DNA from 3 places in the Orrella dioscoreae genome. Region 3 is predicted to be linked to each of the others. Evidence: predicted binding sites of a transcription regulator. Region 3 holds the regulator's gene; each other region holds the start of a gene.
The links. The regulator LexA, encoded in region 3, represses DNA repair genes until DNA is damaged. The targets are predictions, from matches to a motif close to ACTGTATNNNNATACAGT.
Positions count from the first base shown of each region.

Region 1: ODI_RS13470 (putative DNA modification/repair radical SAM protein) is a predicted target of LexA. The motif match lies at 2,606-2,623, and genes of this name have one in related genera.
Region 2: ODI_RS11705 (VRR-NUC domain-containing protein) is a predicted target of LexA. The motif match lies at 3,051-3,068, and genes of this name have one in related genera.

Region 1 covers NZ_LT907988.1:2,887,304-2,893,690, forward strand. Annotated here, with positions in the region: gene ODI_RS13465 (glycerophosphodiester phosphodiesterase family protein) at 180-2,531, shown strand; gene ODI_RS13470 (putative DNA modification/repair radical SAM protein) at 2,635-3,840, shown strand; gene ODI_RS13475 (UdgX family uracil-DNA binding protein) at 3,840-5,309, shown strand; gene ODI_RS13480 (SDR family NAD(P)-dependent oxidoreductase) at 5,312-6,067, opposite strand; gene ODI_RS13485 (AraC family transcriptional regulator) at 6,234-6,387, shown strand, end outside.
Region 2 covers NZ_LT907988.1:2,492,795-2,499,181, reverse strand. Annotated here, with positions in the region: gene ODI_RS11720 (DMT family transporter) at 1-343, shown strand, start outside; gene ODI_RS11715 (nitrate regulatory protein) at 340-1,653, opposite strand; gene ODI_RS11710 (calcium:proton antiporter) at 1,737-2,906, opposite strand; gene ODI_RS11705 (VRR-NUC domain-containing protein) at 3,097-4,764, shown strand; gene ODI_RS11700 (ATP-dependent DNA helicase) at 4,761-6,387, shown strand, end outside.
Region 3 covers NZ_LT907988.1:2,040,538-2,046,924, forward strand. Annotated here, with positions in the region: gene lon (endopeptidase La) at 1-1,851, shown strand, start outside; gene ODI_RS09560 (RNA-binding S4 domain-containing protein) at 1,951-2,352, shown strand; gene lexA (transcriptional repressor LexA) at 2,385-3,035, opposite strand; gene ODI_RS09570 (LysR substrate-binding domain-containing protein) at 3,139-4,101, opposite strand; gene ODI_RS09575 (Bug family tripartite tricarboxylate transporter substrate binding protein) at 4,223-5,215, shown strand; gene ODI_RS09580 (mandelate racemase/muconate lactonizing enzyme family protein) at 5,253-6,387, shown strand, end outside.

The sequences.
Region 1 (6,387 bases), 850 kb from region 3:
AAGGGGTATCGGCGCGAGCCGTCAAGAAGGGGTGGCCGCACACGATACCGTAAGCGCGCGCCCAGGCAACGCAATCTTTCGCTATGAAATGAAATGTATTTTGCAATAGTCGCAACACCTTGCCTGCCTAGAGTGGCCGTTTTCCTCGCTTCTTCACCCACTCACCCAGGCTCTCACCCGTGACACCCCGACTCCTTGCCCTTGCCCTCGCCCTGTCCACCCCGCTCGTGCTGGGCGCCTGCTCATCGTCCGACGATGATGCGCCCACCTCGCCGCCCGTCGAAGAACCCGGCGGCGCCCCCCCCCCCGCCGAACCCGCGACCCTACTGGACGAAGGCTTCGACGATGCCACCGGCGCCGCGCTGCCCGAAGGCTGGCGGCAGGTGACGGGACTGGTCAACGCCGCCTCGCAACAGGCAGGCAGCCTGGTCATCGATGGCCTGGCCAACGAATCGGTGGGCACCGCTGTCGCCCTGCCCGCCTCGCTGGCCACGCAGGGCAACTACCGCATCGACGTACGTTTCACGATCGACTCGGCCAAGAACACCAGCCGCTGGGTCGGCTTCCTGTACCGCACGTCGGACACGCCCAATCTCGAGCCCTACACGCAAATGGCGGTGCGCCAGAACGCCACGGCCGACAACGGCACCGAGCTTGCCCATCGCGCCGACGGCCAATGGAACGTGACGGACAAGGCGCCCTTCTCCGAGAACATCGATCCGGCCAAGACTTACACGGCGACCGTCGTCGTGCACGGCAACCGCGTGCGGCAGTACCTGGACGGCACGCTGCTGCATGACGGCGAACTCGATGACACGCGCCCCGTGGGCGGCCTGGCCCTGCAGGCCACCGGCGCCGTGCTGCGCGTGGACCACGTCACCGTGAAGGCGCAGGAAGAGGCGCTGCCGCCGCTGGGCCAGATCTTCGCCGTGACCGAGCCCGAGACCGGCGCGTCGCTGGCCCCCACGCTGGTGGGCAGCGACCCCGCGCAGGCCGGCATCGCCAGCAACCAGATCATGACGCTGGATGCGAGCCTGAACCTGCATGCCGAAAATGGCGAGAGCCTGGGCACGCTGGCCGCCTTCCTCGACAAGCCTGGCCACGCCATCCCGGTGCTGCGCCTGGGCGACGCCGCCACCGCGAAAGCGCTCGTGCCTTTCGCCGACGCGCGCGGGCTCATCGACGCGACGCTGGTATCGACGGACCCCGCGTTGCTGACCGAGGCGCGCGCGCTGCTGCCGCGCCTGCGCACCGCGCTGGACTTCACCCAAGCCGGCCTGGGCAACACCCGCAACGAACTGCTGTCCATCGTGCACGCGACCAACCGTTCGGGCAGCAAGATCGCGCTGGTGCCGCCCGCGCTGCTGGACCGTGATGCCGTCGCCTACCTGCAGGACATGCTGATCACCGTGTGGGCCGCTGCCGTGGATGACGGCACGGCCGCGCGCGCGGCAACGGTGCTGGCCAGCGGCGTGAACGGCATCGTCACCGGCGAGGCGCAGACCTATGCCGACCTGCTGGGCAAGCTGCCCGACGGCACCCTGCTGCGCAAGCCGCGCATCGTCGGTCACCGCGGCATTCCCGGCCTGGAAGACGAGAACACCCTCGAAGGCGCCATCCGCGCCTATGACGAAGGCGCAGACACCATCGAGTCCGACATCCAGCTCAGCACCGATGGCACGCTGTACATCATGCATGACGGCACGGTCGACCGCACCACCACCAGCACCGGCGAGTTCGAGGCCATGAGCGACGCGCAGATCCAGGCGCTGGTCACCAAGCCCAACGGCCGCGCCGTGCCTACGCTGGAAGCCTTCTTCAACGAGTTCAAGGGCAAGCCGGTCACGCATTTCGTCGAGATCAAGACCAACAAGCCCGAGGCCGTGGATGCGCTGCATGCCCTGGTGGATGCACATGGCGTGCGCGACCAGCTGGTGGTCATCTCGTTCTCGCAATCGCAATTGAAGCGCCTGCGCGAACGGATGCCCGAAGTCTCGGCCGGCTTCCTGACCGGTGTCCCCACCGGCACGGACACCCAGCGCATCGTGCGCCAGATCCTGGCCAACACGCAGGCGCTGTCGTCCACCTTCAACCCCAGCTACAACAACCTCACGCCCGCCATCCTGGAAGCGGCCAAGCACCGCGGCACGACGTTCTGGCCGTGGACCTACCGCGACGAAGCCATTGCGCGCGCGCACTATCGCGCCGGCACCTATGGCCTGACGACGGACGACGCGCAATGGTTCGGCGGCTATGCCGCCCGCGTGGACCTGCCCGCGCAGGCGACCGTGCCAGTGGGACAGCTGGCGCTGGCCGGCACGCTGCTGCGCCAGGACCGCAAGACCGAGCCGCTGAAGGCCACGCGCTATGTGGTGGTGGAAAGCACCGCCCCCTATGCCCAGGACGGCGATGGCAGCCTGACCTTCACGGGAACGGGCACGGCGACGGTGCTGGCCCTGCATACGCATGACCAGGGCGATGGACAGGGCTATACCCTGCTGTCCACGCCGGTGATGCTGACCGTGCAGTAAGGCGGCACAGGACGGGCTGGCCCCGCCAGCCCATCTTCAGGGCGCGTCCCACCGCTGCCCCCAGGCCACATCATACTGTGTATTTATACAGTATGATGTGGCCATGGAATTGCAGACCAAGCTCGAGATCCTGGCTGACGCAGCCAAGTACGACGCCTCCTGCGCCAGCAGCGCGGCGCCCAAGCGCAGCTCGCGCGGCCGCGACGGCCTGGGCGCCAGCACGGGCGCCGGCATCTGCCACAGCTTCACGCCCGACGGGCGCTGCGTGTCGCTGCTGAAGATCCTGCTCACCAATTTCTGCCTCTACGACTGCCAATACTGCGTCAACCGCCGCTCCAGCAACGTGCCGCGCGCGCGCTTCGCCCCCACGGAAGTGGTGGACCTGACGCTGGACTTCTACCGCCGCAACTACATCGACGGCCTGTTCCTCAGTTCCGGCATCATCCGCAGCGCCGACTACACCATGGAGCAGCTGGTCGAAGTGGCGCGCGCCTTGCGCGAAGACCATCTGTTCCGCGGCTACATCCACCTGAAGACCATCCCTGACGCCGACCCGCGGCTCGTCACGCTGGCCGGCCAGTATGCGGACCGCCTCAGCGTGAACATCGAGCTGCCCACCGACGGCGGCCTGCAACGGCTGGCGCCCGAGAAAAGCGTCCACACCATCCGCCGCGCCATGGGGTCCATCCGACTGGCGCAGGAAGACGCGCGCGAGAATCGCAAGCCCAGCGCGCCCGCGGGCCAGAGCACGCAGATGATCGTGGGCGCCGACGACGCGGACGACCGCACCGTGCTGCAGACCGCCCAATCGCTGTATGGCGCCTATCACCTGAAGCGCGTCTATTACTCCGCCTTCAGCCCCATTCCCGACAGCCCGTCCGCCCTGCCCGCGAAGGCGCCCCCGCTGCTGCGCGAGCACAGGCTGTACCAGGCCGATTTCCTGTTGCGCGGTTACGGTTTTCGCGCCGAGGAACTGTTCCAGGACAGCGGCGCCCTGCCGCTGGACATCGACCCCAAGCACGCGTGGGCGCTGGCGCACCGCGACCAGTTCCCCGTCGACCTGAATCGGGCCCCGCAGCACCTGATCTCGCGCGTGCCCGGCATCGGCATGCGCAACGCCACGCGCCTCGCCGAATTGCGCCGGCTGCGCGCCATCCGGTATCAGGACCTCATCCGCCTGCGCTGCGCCATGGACAAGGTGAAGCCGTTCATCGTGGTGCAGGACTATCGGCCAGGGCTGGGCGAGGCATCCTCCGAGGCGCTGCGGCTGGCGCACACGCCCGCGCCACGGCAACTGTCGCTGCTGTGATGCCAACCGTCACGCCCGAGCTGGTGGTGGACGGCGGCTACCCACAGTGGCGGCGCCTGGCGCTGCAGGCACTGTCCCACCACTGGCCACCAGAAAGCCTGAACTGGGTCTCGCGCCTGCCCTCGGCGCCCGCCGCGCTGCAGCTTCCCCTGGACACGCCCGCCGAAACCGCCGAAACCGCCGGCAGCGCCGCCATGCCCGCTTCCGTTCGCCCGCGCATCTCCAGGGATCTCGCCGCGCTGCTGCAGGACGCCGCCCTGTTCCGCTCGGCCGACCGCTGGGCGTTTCTCTACAAGGTGCTGTGGCGCTGGCAGCAAGGCGACCGCAGCGTGGCCTCGCCCGCCGACCAGGACGGCGCCCGCCTGGCCACCATGGCCAAGGCGGTGCGGCGGGCCAAGCACGACATGATCGCCTATGTGCGCTTCCGCAGCCGGGGCGCGGCCAGCCCGCCCGAATACCTGGCGTGGTACGAACCCGAGCACGATGTCCTGCCCTATGCCGCCGGGCATTTCGCCGACCGCATGGGGAAATCCACGTGGTGCATCGGCACGCCGCAAGGCGCGGCGCTGTGGGATGGCCAGGCATTGCGGCTGACGGACACGCCAGCGGACGCGGCCGCGTGGCAGGCCGACACACGCGACGACGCCATCGAACCGCTCTGGCTCACGTACTACCAAAGCATCTTCAATCCCGCGCGCCTGAACACCACGGCGCTCGAACAGCGCATGCCCGTGCGCTTCTGGAAGGGCCTGCCCGAAGGCGAGCTGATTCCCCAAATGATCGCCGATGCCCGCAACGGCGCGCAGCGCACGGGCCAGGCCAGCGGCGTGGGCATCATGGCCGGCAAACCCATTGCCGTGGAGGCCCACATCGCCCAACCGCAACGGCCGGTCCCCACGTCGCTGGACCAATGCCGGCGCTGCGAACTCTGGCGCGACACCACGCAGGCGGTGCCCGGCAGCGGCCCGGCATCCGCGCGCATCGTCGTCATCGGCGAACAGCCCGGCGACCACGAAGACCTGGCGGGCCTGCCTTTCATCGGTCCTGCCGGACAGGTGCTGGACGAGGCCTTGCGCCGGGCGGGCGTTGCGCGCGACAGCCTCTATCTGACCAACGCCGTGAAGCACTTCAAGTGGGAACCGCGCGGCAAGCGGCGCCTGCACAAGACGCCCGCGCAACGCGAGGTCGAGGCCTGTGCGCACTGGCTGGATGCGGAACTGGCGCGTCTGCGGCCCGCTGTCGTCGTGACGCTGGGGGCAACCGCGCTGCGGGCGGTGCTGGGCAGGGATGCCGCCTTGAAAGACCACCTGGGCCAGGCCATCCCGCTCGAACAAGGCTGGCTGGTGGCCACCTGGCATCCGTCCTATGCGCTGCGCAGCGGCGACGCCTCCGCGCACGAGGCTTGCGTGCGCGACATCGCGCATGCCCTGGGCCGGGCAGCCAGCCTGGCCCGGGACGGCGGCGCATGAACTCAGATGTTCTGCCCGCCCGACACCTCGATGCGCTGCGCATTCACCCAACGATTGTCCTCTGACAACAGCCGCGCGATCATCGGCCCGATGTCATCCGGCAGGCCCACCCGGCCCAAGGCGGTCAGGGCCGCGAACTGGCGGTTCAGGTCCGCGTTGTCGCGCACCGCGCCGCCACCGAAATCGGTCTCGATGGCGCCCGGCGCCACCGTATTCACGGCAATGCCGCGTGCGCCCAGCTCCTTGGCCAGGTACACCGTCAGCATTTCCACCGCCGCCTTCACCGCCGCATAGGCGCCATAGCCCGGATACGACATGCGCGTCAGGCCCGAGGACAGGTTCACGATGCGTCCGCCATCGGCCAGCAGCGGCAGCAGCGTCTGGGTCAGGAAGAACACGCCCTTGAAGTGCACGTTCACCAGCGCGTCGAACTGCGCCTCGGTCGTATCCGCGATCAGGGCATAGTCGCCGTGGCCAGCGTTGTTGACCAGGTGATCGAAGGTCTCGCGCCCCCAGGTCTGGCGCAGCGCCTCGCGCAGGCGTCCGGCGAAGGCGCCGAAGCTGGCGGCGTCGCCCGCATCCAGCTGGAAGGCCAGCGCCTGGCGGCCCGACTCCTGGATCTCGGCCACGACGGCATCGGCCTCGTCGCGGCGGCGCTGATAGGTGACGATCACGTCGCCGCCCTGGCGGGCGATGGCGAGGGCGGTATTGCGGCCCAGGCCGCGGCTGGCGCCGGTCACGATGGCGATCTTGCTCATGGGGGAACTCCTTTGCGTGTCGGGGGAGGGTCGGATTCAAGGACTGAATCGATGACAGGCATTCTGCGCACGCAGGCCGCTTGCGTCGCTGCCCGAAGCTCGGCGATCCTTGCCTATTCCTCCAAACCCGGCGCACACTGGCTGTCCTCGCCCTAGGATGGCGGACATGAACACGACACGCTCGACCGACACCCTGCTGGCTACCGTGCAGCGTCACGCGGACATGCACGCCAACGACGAGGGACTGGCCCGCACGCCCATTCCTGGGCTGACCACCATCCGCGCCCATGCCCCATCCGAGCTGGCCCACGCCATTTCGC
Region 2 (6,387 bases), 450 kb from region 3:
GCGTTCCGAGTCGAGCTTCACGGTGCTCTGGTACGTGAATCTCATCGCGGCGGTCCTGCTGTTGTCCGTGGCCGCCCTGGACTGGACACCCATGAGCGCCGGCATGACCGCGGCCTTCCTGGCGCTGGGGCCCTTGTCGCTGGTGGCCATGCTTTGCAATCTGCGCGCCTTCCGCTTGTGCGATGCCGCCGTCATCGGTCCCTTGCGCTACACCTGGATCGTCTTTGGCCTGGTATTCGGCTGGCTGCTGTTTGGCGAACGCCCGTCAGCCGGCGCCCTGGCCGGTGCGGCGGTGGTCATCGCCGGCGGTGTCTGGATCGCGCGCCTGCGCCGGCCACGCTAGGGTCCCGCGGGCGCCTGTCCACCCAGATAGCTGGACAAGGCCAGCACCGATTCCGCCACGTCCACCAGCCGCCGGTTCTGCTCCATGGCGGTCTGGCGCAGCATCCGGTAGGCGGCCTCCTCGCTCAGTTGCCGGTGCGCCATCAACAAGCCCTTGGCGCGCTCGATCACCTTGCGCTCGTTCAAGGCCGCGCGCACCGTGGCCAGCTCGTCGCTGGTGGCCTGCAGGCGGCGGGCCTGCTCGCGCAGCATGGCCAGGATCTCGCGTTCCATGCGCGGACCGTAAGCCGGCGCGCCCGCGCGGCCCGCACCATCCGAGGCCGCCTGCTCCTCCCGCTCGAAGAATGCCGCCAGCGGCGCGGCGGCTTCGCCGGGCGGGGAGGGCGCATCCGCCTGGCTGACCAGTTTCTGCAGCACCGCCTGGTGCGCATGCAAGTCACGCCTCGCGGCGGCCACGCTTTGCTCGCAGCGCTCGCGCAACTGCTCGCCCAGTGCGTTCTCCACCTGTTTCATGGCGTCGATGCGGGCCGTGCAATGCTCGAACCACGTCATGCTGAGCGCCGGGTCCAGCCGGCCGTCGGCCGGCGCCGTACAGACGATGCGGCGCAGGCGTTCCAGTTCGGCCAGCCTCAAGCCGTCCTGGGCGGCCTGCCAACTGGCCAGGCCCCGCGCATCGGCAAAGCCGCCGAAGGTCTGCAGGCATTCCTCCTGCGCGTCGATGAGCGTCAGCAGTTGCTGCTGGCGGCGGGCGTCGCAACGCCCCGAGGCATAGGCGGCCGCGCCGGCGGCACGTTCCTGTCCGGCATATTCCTTGCCCTGCACGAAATTGAAGTACGCCAGCAACAACCGCGACACCTCGGGATCGGCGGCATTGTCGGTGGCATCGAACACCACCGACAGCAGGCTCGCGATCAGCTTGCAGTACGCCGCCGTCACCGCATCCACGTCCAGCGCAAGCTGGTCCAGGCGCTGGCGCAGCCCCGCCAGCGCGTCCAGGCCGTGCAGGGCATAGGCGATGCGGCTGAAGAGCCGGGCGCGGCTGCCCGGATACCCGGTGGCGCCGGGCAACGGGTCGAAATGTTCGCGCGCGGCGGCGATGGCGCGGTCGGTGTCCTGGCGCGCCGCCAGGCACTGCGGGCCGAAGCCGGCCCCGCCTGATCCCACGAACAGATTGGACAGGCCGCGCTCGCGCTGCAATTGATGCACCAGCTCGCCCAGCGCCTGCGCCAGCGCGATGGTGCCGGCCAGTTGTTCCAGCTCGTCGATCTCGCACTGCCTGGCCGCGACGAGAAAACCCAACCCCGACATCATGATGATTCCCCTTGCTGCCGCGGCATTTTTTATGGCGGCTGACTTTTCGCCATCATAGCGGCGGGGCGGGAAACCTGGGGGAATCAGGCCCCGAACAGCAGGAAGCCATACAGCGCGAACAGCCCCAGGTGCATCACGCCCTGCAGTACCGAGGTGCGCTGGCCCTTGAAGGACAGCGTCGCCAGCCAGACGGTGGCCACCAGCAGCACCGTCTCGACGCCGGAAATGCCCATCGTCACCGTCTTGCCCGTGACGAGGCCGATCACCAGCACCGCCGGCACCGTCAGGCCCACTGTCGACACGAAGGCGCCCAGGCACAGGTTCACGGCCCGCTGCATCTCGTTGTTGAGCGCCGCCTTCACCGCGGTGATGGATTCGGGCGTGAAGACGATGATGGCGATCAGCACGCCCGACAAGGCCACCGGCGCCCCCACGGTGACCACGCCATGGTCGATCACGATGGCCAGGTGATGCGCCAGCAGCACGATGGGCACGATCATGCCGATCAGCAGCAGCGTGCCACGCAGGATGCCGCTGCGTCCCGCCGCGCCTGTCGCGCTGCGGGCTGCGTCCGGGCGACGCGCCACCCGCACTTCCATCTGCCCCAGGGGCGGCTGGATGAAGAGCCTGCGCTCGCCGCGCATCTGCAGCCACAGGAAGACGGCATACAGCCCGCCCGTCAGCGCCGCCACAGCCCAGCCTTGCAGCCGATCGAATTCGCCCGCGCCCGCCAGGAAATTGGGCAGCACCAGCGACACCGCCGTCAGCAGCATGATCATCGACAGATACACGCCGGCGCCCTGCGCGTTGAACTCCTGCTCGCCATGGCGCAGGCCGCCCGCCACCAGGCAGATGCCCATGACCAGGTTCACGATGATCATCATCACGGCGAAGATCGAATCCCTGCCGATGGTCGGGAATTCGCCCGGCCCCAGCAGCACCGAGGCGATCAGGACCACCTCGATCAGCACGATGGACAGGGTCAGGATCAGCGTGCCATACGGCTCGCCAAGCTGGTGGGCCAGGCCGTCGGCCTCGTGCACCACGCCGAAGGACGCCGCGAGGATGGTGAGAAACAGCGCCAGAAAGGCGGCCAGGGCCACCCACGGCGTCAAGGGCGCGGCCAGCCAGGCGGGGCCGAATACGGTGAAGGCGGCCACCATCGCCCAGGCCAATGCCAGGCGCAGCCAGGTGGCGCGGGCGTTGCGGGGATCGGTGGAAGGAAGCGCGGGGGAGGGAGGAAGCGGGGCCATGAACGTCATCCTGTAAGGACGGGGCCGTCCCCGGGTGCACGCGCGTTCAAGGCCGTCCTTGAAGGGCAGGGCGTATAGGTTGCCTGGCGGGAGGATTCTACCTCGGCGGGGCGTGCCCCGCCGCCGACAAGGGTTATGATGAGGACTGGATAAACATCCAGTTTTGTTTTCTGCAATGCGTCCGCCAGGCATGTTCCCCGCCCACCGCTATTACTACCTGCACAACTTCCAGCGCGCGCTGGACTGGCTGGGCACGCGTTACGCGGATGTGCTGGGCCCGGCGGAAACCGCATTCCTGCAGGCGTTTCCAGCCTTGCCCCAGGCTTCCCGGGCCTTGCTGGTGCGCTTGCTCATGCGCCGGCCCACGGTGCACCGCGCGGACCGCCTGCACTACGAGGAAATCGGCCCGGTGGTGCCGGCGGCCGCGCCCCTGCTGGCGCTGGGTTGGCTGCGTGCCGACCCGGTGCTGGACTGGCCGGCGTGGGCAAGCCTGCACACCAAGGACGCGCTCGCCCGGCGCTATCCCCAATCGGGCCTGCGCGCCACCTTGCGCAAGGCGGAGCTGCTGGCCGGGCTGGAAACGTTCCTCGGCACGCCGCCTGCCCAGCCTTGCAGCGCCTGGGGCGCGGCGCCCGGCGAGGCGATCTGGTCCGTCGAGATCGCCCCCCTGGTCCAGCGCCTGCGGCTGATGTTCTTCGGCAATCTCCACCAGGAATGGTCCGAGTTCGTGCTGGCCGACCTGGGCGTCTTCCAATACGAAGCCGTGCGGATCGATGCCAGCACCCGCGCCTTCCAGCAGGCTGCCCACGTCGATGTCTATCTGGCGCTGCAAGCCTTGCGTGACGGTCTCGATGCCCCCGAGCCCGTGCCCGCGCCGGCGCTGCGCGAACAGGTGCTTGCCTGCGCCACGGCCGTGCCCTGGCTTGCCCGCAGGCAAGCCAAGGTGCTGTTCCGGCTGGGCCAGCATTGCGAGCGCGGCGCCGACTGGACCGAGGCCGAGCAGGCCTATCGCGCCAGCACGTACCCCGGCGCCCGCCAACGCCTGATCCGCGTGCTGGAGCGCCAGCAACGCCATGCCGAGGCGCACGCGCTGGCCACGGCAGTGCTTGCGGAAGCAGAGGCGGGCAATGAAGCCGAGCAGCAAGGCGTCATGCGCATGCTGCCGCGCCTGGCCCGCCAGGCCGGGCTGGCCGCCGTCCCCCGGGGCAAGCGGCACGGCGCCGCCCCCGACACCCTGGTCCTGACGCGGCCGGCGGATGCGCCCCGCGTCGAATGCGTCGTGCGCGACCATTACGCCCGCGATGGCGCCAGCGTGCACTGGGTGGAAAACGGGCTCATCAATTCCTTGTTCGGGCTGCTCTGCTGGGAGGCCATCTTCCTGCCCGTGGCAGGCGCGTTCTTCCATCCCTTCCAGCGCGGCCCGGCCGACCTGCACGAACCCGATTTCCATGCCCGCCGCGCCCGGGCCTTCGACGCCTGCCTGGCCTTGCTGCAGAGCGGCGAACACCGTGCCCGCATCCTGGCGTGCTACGACGCCAAGGCCGGCATCCAGTCCCCCTTCGTGTCCTGGGGACTGCTCACGCGCGAACTCATCGAGACCGCGCTGGACTGCATCCCGGCCGGCCACCTGGCACGATGGTTCGCGCGCCTGCTCGCCGACATCAAGACCAACCGCTCGGGCCTGCCCGATCTCGTCTGCTTCTGGCCGGCCGAGCGCCGCTACGAACTCATCGAGGTCAAGGGGCCCGGCGACCGCCTGCAGGACAACCAGATCCGCTGGCTCGACTACGCGCAACGCCACGGCCTGCCCGTGCGGGTCTGCCATGTGCAATGGGCGGCCATGGAGCAGGGCGCATGAAGCTGGAAGTGGCCGTGCGCACGCTGTGCGACTTCACCGCGCGCGCGGGCGACCTGGACTCGCGCTTCACGCCCGCGCCGACAGCGCTGGAAGGCATGGCCGGCCACGCCGTCATCGCCCACCGGCGCGCGGCGCACGTCGAACACGAGGTCACCTTGTCGGCCAACCATGCAGGCCTGACGGTGCGCGGCCGCGCCGACGGCTACGACCCGCGTGCCCGGCGCGTGGAGGAAGTGAAGACCTACCGCGGCGACCTGGCCGCCTTGCGCGCCAACCAGCGTGCCCTGCACCGGGCGCAGGCGCGGGTCTACGGCCACATGCTGTGCGCCTCGCGCGACCTGGCCGAGATCACCGTGGCGGTCGTCTATTTCAACCTCGACACGGAAGAAGAAACCGCCGAGGCCGAAACCCTGGACGCCGCCACGCTGGCCAGCCTCTTCAACGACCTGTGCGAACGCTACGCCGGCTGGGCCATGCAGGAGCGCGCGCACCGCGAAGCCCGCGACGGCGCGCTCGAGGACCTGGCCTTCCCTTATGGGCAGATGCGCGCCGGGCAACGCGAACTGGCCGTGGCGGTGTATCGCGCCGCCCGCGACGGCCATCCGCTCATGGCGCAGGCGCCCACCGGCGTCGGCAAGACGCTGGGCACGCTGTTTCCGCTGCTCAAGGCCTGCGCCACCCAGGGGCTGGACAAGGTCTACTTCCTGTCCGCCAAGGGGCCTGGCCACGGCCTGGCGCTGGACGCCGTCGCGCGCCTGCACGCCTCGCGCGAGGGCGGATTGCCGTTGCGGGTGGTGGCACTGGTGGCGCGCGACAAGGCCTGCGCGGAACCTGACCGCGCCTGCCACGGCGACGCCTGCCCGCGCGCAAGAGGCTTCTACGACCGCCTGCCAGCCGCCCGCGCGCAGGCACTGGCGCGCCCCGATGCCACGCTGACCCGCGAGGCGGTCCGGGCCGTGGCGGACGCGCACGGCGTCTGCCCCTATTACCTGAACCAGGAACTGGCGCGCTGGAGCGACGTGGTGGTGGGCGACTACAACTATTGGTTCGACGCCAACGCCATGCTCCATGCCCTGACCCTGGCGCATCAATGGCGCGTGGCGGTGGCGGTGGATGAAGCGCACAACCTGCTGGCGCGCGCGCGCCGCATGTACAGCGTCACGCTGTCGATGGCCGAGCTGCGTGCCGCGCGCCTGGCGGCGCCAGGACATCTGCGCAAGCCGCTGGACGCACTGCTCAGGTCCTGGCGCGCCGTCCAGAAGAAGCAGGACAGCCCGTACGCCGCCTACGACACGGTGCCCGCCAAGCTGCGCGAGGCCGCGCAGCGCGCCAGCACGGCGCTGGCCGAACACTTCGCGGGCGGCCCCGCCGCGCCGGACGATCCCGCGCTGTCGCTGTACTTCACGCTGCTGCAGTTCGGCCGCCTGGCCGACAGCTTCGGCACCCATGCGCTGTTCGACCTCACCGTCACCGAAGGCGCGGGCCTGCGCGCCAAGCCCGAATCGGAGATCTGCATCCGCAACGTCGTGCCCGCGCCTTACCTGGCCGCCCGCCACGCCGCCGCGCGCAGCACCGTGCTGTTCTCGGGCACGTTCAGCCCGCAGTCCTTCCACCAGGACACGC
Region 3 (6,387 bases):
CTCACGCAGCTGGAAACCGAGATCGACATTCTCCAGGTGGAGAAGCGCATCCGCGGCCGCGTGAAGAAGCAGATGGAGAAGAGCCAGCGCGACTACTACCTGAACGAGCAGGTCAAGGCCATCCAGAAGGAACTGGGCGAAGGCGAGGAAGGCGCCGACATCGAGGAACTGGAAAAGAAGATCCTGGCCGCGCACCTGCCCAAGGAGGCCAAGAAGAAGGCCGATGGCGAGCTCAAGAAGCTGAAGCTCATGTCGCCCATGTCGGCTGAAGCCACCGTCGTGCGCAACTACATCGACACGCTCATCAATCTTCCCTGGAAGAAGAAGAGCAAGGTCAACAACTCGCTCTCCAACGCCGAGAAGGTGCTGGACGACGACCACTACGGCCTCGAGAAGGTCAAGGAACGCATCCTCGAGTATCTCGCGGTGCAGCAGCGCGTGGACAAGGTCAAGGCGCCCATCCTGTGCCTGGTCGGCCCGCCCGGCGTGGGCAAGACCTCGCTCGGCCAGTCCATCGCCAAGGCCACGAACCGCAAGTTCGTGCGCATGGCCCTGGGCGGCGTGCGCGACGAAGCCGAGATCCGTGGCCATCGCCGCACCTACATCGGTTCGATGCCCGGCAAGATCCTGCAGAACATGTCCAAGGTGGCCGTGCGCAACCCGCTGTTCCTGCTCGATGAGATCGACAAGCTGGGCATGGACTTCCGCGGCGATCCCGCGTCGGCGCTGCTCGAGGTGCTGGATCCGGAACAGAACCACACCTTCCAGGACCACTACATCGAGGTCGACTTCGACCTGTCGGATGTGATGTTCGTGGCAACGAGCAACACGCTGAACATTCCGCCGGCGCTGCTGGACCGCATGGAAGTCATCCGTCTGTCGGGTTACACCGAGGACGAGAAGGTGCACATCGCCCGCGAGCATCTGCTGCCCAAGCTGATGAAGAACAACGGCGTGAAGCCCGAGGAACTGGCTGTCGACGAATCGGCCATCCGCGACATCGTGCGTTACTACACCCGGGAAGCCGGCGTGCGCGCGCTCGAGCGAGAAATCGGCAAGGTCTGCCGCAAGGTGGTCAAGCAGCTGCTCACGCAGTCGCAGGCCGACGGCGCGAAGGCCTCCGAGCCCGTCGTGCAGGTCAAGGTCAACGCCGACAACCTGAACGACTACCTGGGCGTGCGCCGCTATTCCTTCGGCATGGCCGAAAAGGAAAACCAGGTCGGCCAGGTCACCGGTCTGGCATGGACGGAAGTGGGCGGCGATCTGCTGACCATCGAAGTCGCCGACATGCCCGGCAAGGGCGTCATCCAGCGCACGGGTTCGCTGGGCGACGTCATGAAGGAGTCGGTCGAGGCTGCGCGCAGCGTCGTGCGGGCCCGCGCCCGCCGCCTGGGTTTTGCCGACAGCGTGTTCGAGAAGCACGACATGCACGTGCACGTGCCGGAAGGCGCCACGCCCAAGGACGGTCCGTCCGCGGGTATCGCCATCACGACGGCCATCGTCTCGGCGCTGTCCAGGATCCCCGTGCGCGCCGACGTCGCCATGACCGGCGAAATCACGCTCCGTGGCGAGGTGCTGGCCATCGGCGGCCTGAAGGAAAAGCTGCTGGCAGCCCACCGTGGCGGCATCAAGACGGTGCTGATCCCCGAGGAAAACGTGAAGGACTTGGCCGAGATCCCGGACAACGTCAAGAACCACCTCGAGATCGTGCCGGTGCGCTGGATCGACAAGGTGCTGGAAAAGGCGCTGGAACGCCTGCCCACGCCGCTGCCCGAGGAAGAGCCCGCCAAGGCCGAGTCGGTGGTGGCTGCCGGCAAGCCGGCCGACGCCGACCCCGTCATCAAGCACTGATCCCGGCCTGGGCGTCGGCCCAAGGCTGGCGATTCGATCCCTGCCTTCTTCTTGCGAGGAAGGCGGGGATTTTCATTTGAGAGCAGGCGAGGAGCCGGGATGGTGCAGGAGGACGAACGCCACGGCGTGCGTATCGACAAGTGGTTATGGGCGGCGCGTTTCTACAAGACCCGGTCGCTGGCCAGCGCCGCGGTCGAAGCGGGCAGGGTGCTGGTCAATGGCGCAAGGGCCAAGCCTGCGCGCATCGTTCGGCGGGATGACCGCATCGACATCACCGGGCAGGCCCAGCAGCAGTGGGTGGTGATCGTGCGGGGATTGGCGGAAAAGCGCGGCTCGGCCACGCTGGCGCGCCTGCTGTACGACGAAACGACCGAGAGCATTGCCGCAAGGCTGTTGCGGGAAGAGGCGCGCCGCTGGCAGCCGGAGCCTGAGGAAGACCGCCACGGCCGTCCCACCAAGCGGGAACGGCGTGACCTGGACCGTTATCGTCACCGCGACTAGGCTGCCGTGGCGGCGTGCGCGGCGTGTGTTGCCTAGTGCAGCGGTTGCGTGCGGATCAGGCCGACCGCAATGCCTTCGAGCACGAAATCCTGCCCGGGCTGGATCTCGATGGGGGCGAAGTCGGGATTTTCCGGCAGCAGCGCAATCCGCGAGCCGCTGCGCTGCAGGCGCTTGACGGTGACGTCGTCATCGAGACGCGCCACCACGATCTGGCCATTGCGCGCTTCCGGGGTGCGCTTCACCGCCAGCAGGTCGCCATCCAGAATGCCGGCGTCCCGCATGCTGAGCCCGCGCACCTTGAGGAGGTAGTCCGGCGTCTGCGTGAAGAGTCCGGGATCCACGCCCACCTCGCGTTCGACGTGCTCGGTGGCGAGGATGGGACTGCCTGCCGCGACGCGCCCAACCAGCGGCAGCAGCATCTGTGCCAGGGCCGGGTGGGGCAGCAGGGCCTGCACCGGCTCGGGCGCCTGGTTGAGCAGCCGGATGCCGCGCGAGGCGCCGGCGGTCAGCTCGATGGCCCCCTTGCGCGCCAAGGCCTTCAGATGGTCTTCCGCGGCATTCGGCGACCGAAAGCCCAGCGCCTGGGCAATCTCGGCGCGCGTGGGCGGGAAGCCCGTCTGCGCGAGCGTGCGGCGGATGAGATCCAGGATTTCCTGCTGACGGGCGGTGAGCTTGGCGGCCATGTTTCTCGTACTGTATATGTATACAGGCTCGATTGTGGGGCATGCGCAGGGGGATTGCAAGCGATGGCCGCCGGGAGCGGCTGGCGCCAAGCCCGTCGCGCCCTCACAGGGCGCTGTCGGAGGCTGCCTGGCCGGGCATGGGGATGCCTGCCGGCCGCAGCGCGTAAGGGCCGTTGGCCAGCTGTTCGCGCAGAAAGCGCACGCACACGCCGATCTTGGCCGACTCCGACAGCCTGCCCGGCGTGACTGCCCAGATATCGGCAGGCCAGCGATACGCGGGAAGCACGGGAACCAGTTCTCCCTTCTGCACGCTCAGCGCGCAATCCCAATCCGCCAGCCGCACGATGCCGTGGCCATCCAGCGCCCATTGGCGAATGATGTCGTTGTTGTTCGAGGAAAGCGTGCCCGTCACCTTCACCGTCTCCAGGCCCTTGGGGCCGACCAGCCGCCAATTCCCGAAGGGCTGGTCACGCTCGCGGAAGACCAGGCAGCTATGGCGGCACAGTTCGTCCAATTGTTGCGGCATGCCGCGCGCTTCCAGGTAGGACGGCGCGGCGCACAGCAGGCGGTGGCTATGCGCGATACGGTGGGCAATCAGATGCGGCTCGGGCACGCCGCCGATACGAATGTCCAGGTCCAGCCCCTCTTCCAGCAGATCCACCGGCCGGTCCAGCACCGTCAGCGATACCTCCAGTTTGGGATAGCGCTTCGCCAGCAGCGAAATGGCGGGGGCGACGTGATTGCGTCCCAGCCGGAAGCTGGAGCTGACGCGCAAGCGGCCCCGGGGCTCCGACACTTCGTCCGCCAGCGCGTCGCGTAACTGGCGCACATTTCCCAGGATTTCCCGGGCCCATTCGTAGGTCTGCTCGCCCTGCGCGGTGGCGCTCAGGCGCCGCGAGGTGCGATGCAGCAGCCGCACGCCCAGATCCTGTTCCAGGATGCCGATGCGTTTGCTGACGTAGGAGGGCGACATGCCCCATTCGTCGGCCGTGCGGGCGAAGCTGCCCAGGCGGATGACTTCGGTGAACAGGTGCAGGTCGACGAGCGAGGGCTGGTGATCGGCCACGAATCGTGTATTGAGAAGTTCCGGATTCGGGGATTCTAAAAGGTTTCGTGGCCGATACGATATGCGGACATGCCTTGGTCACCTTTTCGAGCAAGGCCATAACAATATCGGGAGAGACACCATGACATCGTCCACCACCACCGTCCAGCGCCTGCTCCTGGCCGCGCTGGCCGCATGCGGCATCGGCACCGCTGCCGCGCAGGAAACCTATCCCGCCAAGGCCATTACCTGGCTCGTGCCCTTTGCGGCAGGCGGCCCCACCGACGCAGTCTCCAGGAACGTCGCGCAACGGGTTTCCGCCGCGCTGGGGCAATCGATCGTGGTGGAGAACCTGGGCGGCGCCGGCGGCACGATCGGCGCGGCAAAGGTCGCGCGCGCCAGGGCTGACGGTTACTCCCTGTTCGTGGGCCATATCGGGACCATGGCGGCCGCGCCGTCTCTCTTCAAGTCGCTGCGCTACGACCCCAACCAGGATTTCGTTCCCGTGTTCCGTTTCCCCGACACGCCCATGGCCTTGCTCGTGGGCGCCAATTCGCCTTACCGCACGGCCACCGACCTGTTCGAGGCGGCCCGCAAGGATCCGGGCAAGCTCACCTTCGGCACGGCGGGCGTGGGCTCGTCTTCCCACCTGGCTGCCGAACATCTCGCGTCGGTGGTCAAGGTGCAATACACCTTCGTGCCCTACAAGGGCACGGGCCCGGCCATGGCCGACCTCATGGGCGGCCAGATCGACGCCATGCTGGACCAGACCAATGTCTCGCTGCCGCAGACCCAGGGCGGGCGCCTGCGCGCGCTGGCCCTGACCTCGCAGGCACGGATGGCGCTGTTTCCCGGCGTCCCGACGCTGGCGGAAAAGGAAGTGCCCGGTTTTCTCGCCTCGACCTGGTACGGGCTATATGCGCCTGCCGACACGCCGGCGCACGTGATCGACGTCCTGCAAAAGGCCTACGCCGAAGCCCTGGCCGACAAGGAATACGTGCAATCGCTGGAGAAGCAGGGCATTGAAGTACTGCCCGCCGAGTCGGTCAGTGCCGACGCGCTGGGGCGCTTCATGCGCAGCGAGCAGGAAAAGTGGCAGCGCGTCGTGCGCGAAGCCGGTATCGACCCGCAGTGATACCGCGCCCATCTCTCATCGGAAACAAGGAGACACAGTGAAGATCGAACACGTCGAGGCCATTGCGCTGGACATGCAGCTCCAGGAGGTATTCAAGGGCGGCACCTATCAGGTTGCCACCCGCCCCACCATCATCACCCGCGTCCATCTGGAAAACGGCTTGGTGGGGGAAACCTACGGCGGCGATGAATTCCACACCCAGGCGCAGATCGTCCAGGTCATTCGCGATCATCTGGGGCCGCTGCTCCAGGGACAGGACGTGCGCGACTTCCAGCGCCTGTGGGAGGCGATGTTTAACATCGACCTGGACCTGGGCAATCGTGGCCTGCATCAGTTGGACATGCACCCGCGTGGCATCCTGCTGCAGGCCATCAGCTGCCTGGATAACGCGATGTGGGATGCGCGCGGCAAGCTGTACGACGTGCCGGTCTACAAGCTGCTGGGGGGTGTGCGCGACCGGGTGCCAGTCATCTCCATCGGTGGCTACTACCCCAAGGACGGCAGCGATCCGGCGGTGGCCATCGCGAAGGAAGTCGAAAGCGTGCGCCAGGCCGGCTGCATCGGCATCAAGATGAAGGTCGGGCGTGCCACCCTGGAGGAGGATTTCGAGCGGGTGCGGGCGGCTCGCAAGGCGGGGGGCAAGGATTTCGTCATCACCGTGGATGCCAACCAGGGTTGGCATCCGCTGGACGCGGTGAAGTTCTGCGTGGCCATGGAAAAGGCTGATCTGGGCGTACGGTGGATGGAGGAGCCGGTCAAATGGTATGACCAGACCGACGGGCTGATGCTGCTGGCGACCAAGACGTCCATACCGATCAACGTGGGTCAGGGGGAAATCACCGGGCGGGCCTGCCGGGATCTCATTACCAAGGGAGGTGTCTCCATCCTGAACCTGGACGTGACGCTGTGCGGCGGCATCACCGAGTGGCAGCGCGTGGCCGACATGGCGCGGTTCATGAATGTGGAGATGGCGCACCATGAAGAGCCCCAGGTCGCCATCCACCTGATGGCAGCCAACCCGCACGCACTGTTCGTGGAGATTTTCGCGAATCGCCAGCGCGACCCCTTGTTGTGGGAGCTGCCCGAGGGTTTTCCGGACATCCGCGATGGCTACATGGCCGTGCCGCAAGCCCCGGGCCTGGGGATCCGCCTGCGGCCCGAGGTGATCGAAC